Regions from separate parts of the Chromobacterium sp. CCUG 76385 genome, predicted to be linked through region 1. Evidence: riboswitches for the same ligand, from Rfam matches in the RefSeq annotation. Region 1 holds a riboswitch; the other holds the start of a gene.
What was found. Region 1 has a riboswitch for cobalamin ahead of QUG01_RS16890 (TonB-dependent receptor domain-containing protein). Riboswitches for the same ligand answer to the same signal wherever they lie in the genome.
Positions count from the first base shown of each region.

Region 2: another riboswitch for cobalamin. It lies ahead of QUG01_RS00390 (HoxN/HupN/NixA family nickel/cobalt transporter); the one in region 1 lies ahead of QUG01_RS16890 (TonB-dependent receptor domain-containing protein).

Region 1 is NZ_JAUCGU010000033.1:8,442-12,324, forward strand. Features, by position in the region: gene QUG01_RS16880 (histidine phosphatase family protein) at 1-473, opposite strand, end outside; gene cobT (nicotinate-nucleotide--dimethylbenzimidazole phosphoribosyltransferase) at 470-1,504, opposite strand; cobalamin riboswitch at 1,615-1,827, shown strand; gene QUG01_RS16890 (TonB-dependent receptor domain-containing protein) at 1,966-3,804, shown strand; gene cobU (bifunctional adenosylcobinamide kinase/adenosylcobinamide-phosphate guanylyltransferase) at 3,814-3,883, shown strand, end outside.
Region 2 is NZ_JAUCGU010000001.1:82,816-86,698, forward strand. Features, by position in the region: gene QUG01_RS00380 (cobaltochelatase subunit CobN) at 1-762, opposite strand, end outside; gene QUG01_RS00385 ((2Fe-2S) ferredoxin domain-containing protein) at 759-1,088, opposite strand; gene QUG01_RS00390 (HoxN/HupN/NixA family nickel/cobalt transporter) at 1,085-2,131, opposite strand; cobalamin riboswitch at 2,242-2,424, opposite strand; gene cobD (threonine-phosphate decarboxylase CobD) at 2,467-3,453, opposite strand; gene cbiB (adenosylcobinamide-phosphate synthase CbiB) at 3,446-3,883, opposite strand, start outside.

The DNA of each region.
Region 1 (3,883 bases):
GCCATCAGCACGGTGATGACGCCGCCGTGCGTCACCAGCAGGCGATGGCTGCCGCGCGCCTCGCTCATCCAGTCGGCCAGGCCGGCCAGCACGCGGGTGCGGAACTGCTCGAAGCTTTCGCCGCCGGGCGGGCTGAGCCGGCCGTCCGCCAGTTCTGCGCCCCAGCCGGGGTGGCTGTGTTCCAGCTCGGACACTGGCTGGCCGTCCCAGTCGCCGAAGTCCATCTCGGCGAAGCGCGGCTCCACCTTCAGCGCCAGCGAGCCGGATAGCGCATGCTTGACGGCAAACTCGCGGCAGCGCTGCAGCGGCGAGGTGGCGATGGCGGTGACTGGCGCCAGGCTGCTGATGCGGCTCCAGCTGGCGTCGAGCTGGCGTTGGCCCAGCTCGGTCAGCGGCAGGTCGGTCAGGCCGATCAGCCGCCCGTCGTGTTCGATGTCGCCATGGCGCAGCAGGGTCAGGGTGTAGGGGTTCATGCGGACTTGCCGCTGATGCCGGCCTCCTCGAAAGTGGCCATCTCGTTGTGCAGCTTCACCGCCATCTGCAGCAGCGGCACGCAGACCGCCGCGCCGGAGCCTTCGCCCAGCCGCATGCCCAGATCTACCAGCGGCTGCAGCTGCAGCGCCGCCAGCGCATGGTCGTGGCCGGCTTCCGCCGAGCGGTGGCTGGCCAGCAGCCAGTCGTGCAGCGAGGGGTCGATGGCCTTGGCGCACAGCGCGGCGGCGCTCGCGATGAAGCCGTCGACCAGCGACGGCGCGCCCAGATGGGCGCCTTCCAGGTAGAAGCCGGCCATGGCGGCGATCTCCAGGCCGCCCAGCTCGGCCAGCGTGTCCTGGCCGCTGAGGTTTTCCCAAGCCACGCGCGCCAGCGCGGTCTTCACTACCCGCAGCTTGTTGGCCAGGCCGATGTCGTCGATGCCGGTGCCGCGGCCTACCACCAGTTCCGGCGACGCGCCGGTCAGCCGGCAGATCAGCGCGGCCGACGCCGTGGTGTTGCCGATGCCCATATCGCCGGCAATCAGCAAATTCGCGCCTTCGCCCACCGCGCGGCGCGCCGCGGCGCGGCCAACTTCCAGCGCAGCTTCCACCTCCTGCGCGCTCATGGCCGATTCCTTGGCCAGGTTGCGGCTGGCGGCGCGCACCTTGGCATGGACGATGGGCAGCGCCGACACATCGCCGGCCACGCCTACGTCCACCACCTCCAGCCGCGCGTCCAGCGCGCGCGCCAGCACGCAGATGGCTGCGCCGCCATTGGCGAAGTTGCGCACCATCTCGGTGGTGACGGCGGAGGGAAAGGCCGACACGCCCTCGGCGGTGACGCCGTGGTCGCCGGCGAACACGGTGATGGCGGGGCGCAGGACGTCCGGCCGGGCGCGGCCTTGCCAGGCGGCAAAGCGGCAGGCCAGCTCCTCCAATTGCCCCAGGCTGCCTGGCGGCTTGGTCAGGATGGCCTGGCGGGCGCGGGCGGCGTTGCGGGCGGAAAGATCCAGGGGTTTGCTACGATTCATGTTCTGGCCTGCAGGGAAGGATGATCATGGAATGTTGTCGGCGCGCATGGCTGGCCGCCGGACTCTAAGCATATTACCGCTTGGCCGGTGCCGCCAAAACCCCGGCGGGTTATAATCGCCGCCTAGCAGGTGTCCGCGCTTAGCCTTTTTGGGGCGAGCGCGGGTGAAACGGGAAGCCGGTGTGAAGCCGGCGCTGCCCCCGCAACGGTAAGGCCTGGCGCGATACGCGCCCAGGCGACGCAGCAAGCCACTGTCCAATCGGATGGGAAGGCGCGTCGCCGGCATGGCCCAGCCCGGAGACCGGCCTGCAGAGCCCCGGCCGGAAGCCGGAGGAATACTGGAGTATCGCGGGGAGGCGATCCGACAGACGATTCCGGCTGCGCCGCGACCCGTTCTCTTGTCCTCTTCGCACTCTGACGATGTCCCCTTGCGGGAAGCTATCAATCCGTGGAGTGTGTTTCATGTTTCAGCCCCAAACTTGCGCCTTCGCCGTGGCGCTGGCCTGTGCCGGCGCGGCCCATGCCGCCGATGTGCCGGAATTCGCCGGCGACCCGGTGATTGTGACGGCGAGCCGTATCGCGCAGCCATTATCCAAAACCTTGGCCGACGCCACGGTCATCACTCGCGACGAGATCGAGCAAAGCGGCGCGCAAACATTGCAGCAAGTGCTGTCTCGCCAGGCGGCGATCAGCATCACCGCCAATGGCGGTCCCGGAACCAACAGCAGCATCTTCATGCGCGGCACCAACTCCAACCATACCGTAGTGCTGGTGGATGGCGTCCGCATCTCCTCGGCGACGTCCGGCACCACGGCGATGCAGAACATTCCCTTGGCCCAGATCGACCATATTGAAATTCTGCGCGGTCCCGCGTCGAGTTTGTACGGCGCCGATGCGATTGGTGGCGTGATCCAGATTTTTACTCGCAAGGGCGAGGGCGAACCGCGAGTGAATGCCGCTGTGGAAGCCGGTAGCCGGGGCACGGGCAAATTGACGGCCGGCGTAGATGGCAAGACAGGCAATACTGCTTACAGCCTGCAAGTGAGCCATGATCAGTCCGATGGTTTCTCCGCTACCAACGCTTTGAATCAAAATTCATATAACCCGGATAAGGACGGCTACCGAAACGATAGCTACAGCGCCAGTGTGACGCAAACACTGGCACCGGGGCATGATTTGACACTGCGTCTGTTCCAGACCTTTGCCCGCGTTGATTTTGACCAGAATCCGATAGGCCAGGATTGGACCGATACTCGCCTCACGGGGCAGAGCCTGGAGTCCCGCAACCGGTTCTCCGACATCTGGACCAGCACCCTGCGTTTCAGCCATAGCCAGGACAAGCAGGAAACCTTCGCTGACGCGATCGGCGGCCAGCGCAACAGCTTGTACCAGACGACCCTGAACGAATGGACTTGGCAGAACGATCTGACTACCGCCTGGGGCAAGTTCGCGCTGGGCGCGACCCATAATGACCAGAAGGTGAGCAGCAGCAGCGCGTATACCAAGACCACGCGTACCCAGAATGCCGGGTTTGCCACTTATCAGCTGGAAATGGGCAATAGCCTGCTACAGGCTAGCGTGCGCCGTGATCATGATGACCAGTTCGGTGGCAAGACCACCGGCAAACTGGACTACGGCTACCGTTTCGCCGAAGGATGGTTGGTGCGGGCGGGGTATGGCACGGCTTACAAGGCGCCGACCTTCAATGAACTGTATTACCCATTGGCGTTTGGCTATCAAGGCAACCCGAACTTGAAGCCGGAGAGCGCCATCAATACGGAGTTGGGTCTTGAGTATCGTCACCAGGGCAGCACTTTCCGCCTGACGGGCTTCCATAACCAGGTCAGCAATCTGATCTCTTACGGCTCGCTGGGCAATGGCATCGGCACCATGCTCAATGTCAACCGCGCCACCATCCGCGGGCTGAGTCTGGAGGGGCAAACCAAGCTGGCAGCGTTCGATTTGGGCGGCAACCTCACCTTATTGGATGCGCGTGACGACCAGACCGGCCAATGGCTGGCCTTCCGTCCGCGTCAGAGCGCCAATTTCACTGCCAGCCGCGATTGGGGGCGTTGGACGGCCGGTGTGGAGCAGCAAGTCGCCTCGGTTCGCTATGACAACATTTCCAATGTGACGCTGCATGGTTATGGCGTGACAAATGCCTATGTCGATTATCGTTTTGCCAAAAGCTGGACCGCTACCGCACGTGTAGACAACCTGTTCGACCGCGAGTACGAAACGACCTATGGTTACAATACCGGGGGGCTGGGAGCCTTCATCGGCGTACGTTATAGCCAGTAAGGGACATCCATGCCTCACCTGATCACCGGCGGCGCCCGCAGCGGCAAGAGCCGCCATGCCGAAGAACTGGCCCGCCAGC
Region 2 (3,883 bases), on a different contig from region 1:
GATGTCGCCCATCGCGAACGAGGTGGTGTTGATCAGCAGGGACACCTGGGCGCGCGGGTCGGCCAGCAGCGCCAGCGCCGCCGGCAAACCTCCCTGGTCTATGGTTCGCAAGGACGAGGTGAACACCGGCAGCGCGTTGACGCCGCGTTCGGCCAGGCAATCCACCAGCAGGTCGATGAAGCGGGTGTTGCCGGACAGCCAGTGGGCGCGGTAGAAGCACAGGCCCACGGTCGGCCAGTCCGGATTGCGGATTGCAAGCCAGTCGTCCAGCGAGCAGGGCGCGGCCAGCTCCGGGTGGTAGATCCCGTGCTCGGGCAGCGGCTGCGGGCTCTGGTAACCGAAGCCGGTCAGCAGCAGCCTGTCGGCCAGGCAGCGCATCAGCTCGCCCAGGTTGGCGCTGCCGCCGGCCTGCAGATAGGCGTGGACGTCCTGCTGCAGCGATACCGGCGCGCTGCACAAGGCCTGCAGCTCCGGGTCCGGCTCGCCGGTGCCGCTGACCACGAAGACCGCGGCCTGCAAGCGGCGGGCATGGGCCAGCAGCCGCTCCAGGCCTGGGATGGCATCGGCGCGGCCCAGCACGCGCAGCACGATGGCGCGGGCGTGGGCCAGCTGGCCGTCCAGCAGCGCCTGCATCGCAGCCTCGTCGGCCAGGCTTTGCAGCGCGATGCCGGCGATGGCGGGAAAATCTTCCGGCCAGCGCGCGCGCGACAGCGCGGCGAGGTCGGTGCCGGCATGGCTCAATAGTGCGATTTCGGCATTCATGGCTGCGGTTCCGTTTCGATGTCGCCGATGCCGGTTTTATGGAACACCAGCTCTTCAACCGGAACGCCGCCCTTCAGATGCTGGCAGACGATGCGCTCGATATCGGTTTCGTTGACCTTGCGGTACCAGACGCCGTCCGGGTAGACCACCATCACCGGACCTTCCTTGCACACCGCGAAGCAGTGGCTGCGGGTGCGCTTGGCGCGCAGGCCTGCATAGGCGTCTATGCTGCGTCCCAGGTGCAGGAACATCGCTTCCGAGTCCTCGCCATTAGGCGTGCAGCGCGGGCCGGTGCACATCAGCACGTGTTTGTCGTGCGTTCTCATTGAATCTCCGGGGCCAGTTGGTCGAAGCGCTTCCACTTATAAATGGCGGCGGAGGCGAGCCAGGTGAGCAGGAACACGCCGACCACGAAATAACCGAAATGGGCAAGGTCTTCGTTGAGCGCGGTGATGACATCCCACAAGCCGCCGCTAAGTTGCAGCTTGTCCGCCAGCAGGGCCAGGCCCTCCAGTCCGCCAATGCCGACGGCGACGACCACGGAGACGAAGGTGATGGTCAGGTTGTACCACAGCTTGCGCACTGGCTTGACGAAGGCCCAGCCGTACACCTCAACCATCAGCAGGCTGTCGAGTGTGTCCACCAGCGCCATGCCGGCGGCGAACAGCACCGGGAACACCATGATGTGCCATAGAGCCACGCCGTGGGCGCTTTGGGTGGTGGCGATGGCGAACAGGCCGATCTCGGTGGCGGTGTCGAAGCCGAGGCCGAACAAAAAACCTATGGGCAACATGTGCCAGCTCTTGGTCACCATCTTGAACAGCGGGCGCAGTATGCGCGCGATTAGGCCTCGGTTGTTCAACAGCAGGTTCAACTGCTCGTCGCAGATCGGCTCGCCGGCGCGGGCGCGGCGGAAGGCAGCCCATACGGCGCGCAAGGAAGACAGGTTGATCAGCGCCAGTGCCAGAAGGAAGAAGGCCGACACGCTGGTGCCTATGACGCCGCCTATCTCCTTGAAACTGGTGACGCGGCTTTGCAGCGCGTTGGCGGCGAACACGATGATGGCGACGGCGATGACCACCACGGTGGAGTGGCCGATGGAAAAGAACAGGCCCACAGCTGACGGGTGGCGGCCTTCCTGCATCAGCTTGCGCACAGTGTTGTCGATGGCGGCGATATGGTCAGCGTCCACCGCATGGCGCAGGCCGAACAGATAAGCGAGCAGGGCGGTGGCGAGCTGAGCCGGATGGCCGGCGAAGGCGGCGAGCGCCCAGGTCCAGGCCAGCAGGTTGGCAAGGATCAGCCCGGCGAGCATGGGAGCGTGGCGCGCCAGATGGCGGCCCACGGACAGAGTGGTGGATGGATGCATGGTGCCCTCGTAGACGATACTCGTCGCGCAAGCGAGGGCACATCATTCCGTCTTCTGTCTATGAGCGGAGCTTGTGCGTATCCCCCGGTACACCCCGCCCGGTTTTGCTTGCGTCGACACGTTTGACGGCCGGTCTCCTGGCTTGCGCGTCGCAGCCCGGTCGCCGCCTTCCCGGCCGGTTAAGGCCAGTGGCGTCAGGCGTGGGCTCTGCGCTTACAGTTGCGGGGGCAGCCGCGGCATGGCACCGCGTTCCCGTTTCACCCTCAAGGGGCACCGTCATAATTGGACTGGATGATACGTGACAAAAACAAAGCTGTGAACATCGAGATAATGGATTACTGTAAGCTCCAACTCCCCAACGCCTGTTCCAAACGTATCCAGTCCGAGTCGTCCTTGGGCAAGCCGAAGCGCAGGCTGGCAGGAGACTCGAAATAGCGGGTGAGAATGCCGCAGCCGGCCAAGTAGCGGTGAATCGACAGGCTGTTGTCGCCAGGCACCCACTGGAAAAGCTCGCACCCGCCGGCAGGGGCCAAGCCATGCCTATCAAGGCAGCGCTTAAGCCGGGCGCAGTCTCGCAGTAACTTGCCGCGCATGGCTTGTTGCCATTCAGAGTCTCGCAGCGCCAGCTTAACGGCCTCTCGCGCCGGGCCCGCCATATTCCACGGCCCCAGCTCCTCCGCCAGCGCGTCCAGCAGCGCTTGCCAGGCGAACACGAATCCGGCACGCGCGCCTGCGAGTCCAAAAAACTTGCCGACTGATCGCAGCACAATCAGTCCTGGCTTGCCGATGTGCGGCAGCATGCTGTATTCGGGCGAAGTGTCGATAAACGCTTCATCCACGACCAGCCAGCCCCCTCTGGCGGCCAAGCGTTGCCGCCAGTTTTCCAGTAGCCGGGGATCGAAGCGGTCGCCGGTGGGATTGTTGGGATTGCAGAGTTGCACCACGTCCAATTGCTCGATCGCCGCCGCCAGCGCATCTGGCGCGAATCGCTCCACTTTGTGACCGCGCTTCTGCCAGTGATAAGGATGTTCGGCATAGCACAGAGCCAGCATGCCGACTCGGCATGGTGCGCGCAGCTGCGGCAGCAGCTGGATAGCGGGTTGAGAACCCGCTACCGCCAGCAATTGCCCGCATCCATAATATTCCTCCGCCGCCGCCTCCAGCCCGTCATGGCTTTGCGGCAGCCGCAGCCAACTGTCCGGCGACAGCGGCGGCACGGGCCAGCCATTGGGGTTGACGCCGGTGGAAAGGTCCAACCAGTTTCCAAGCGGAATGCCGTATTCCGCTGCCGCGCGCAGCAGGCCGCCTCCGTGTTCAAGCATGGATCACTCCGATCAAGATGGCTGCCGTCAGCGACAACGCCGCCCATAGCCACATGCCGCGGTTGACCAGCCGCAGCGCACGGCCAATGTCTTGGTGGGTGGGCGCGGGGCCGCAGCCCAAGGGCGGGCGTTCCTTCCATTGGCCGTGGTAGCGCGCCCCGCCGCCCAAGGAGACTCCGAGCGCGCCGGCGCCGGCCGCCATCACCGGGCCGGCATTGGGGCTGTACCAGGTGGGGGCTTGGGTCCGCCAGCAGCGCCAGCCGTTTGCGGCATTGCCCAGCAGCAGATAGGTGAGGGCGGCTAGTCGGGCCGGGATGTAGTTCAGCACGTCGTCAAAGCGCGCGGCGGCCCAGCCAAAATGCAGATAGCGATCGTTTTTGTAGCCCCACATCGCGTCCAGCGTGTTGGACAGCCGGTACAGCACGGCACC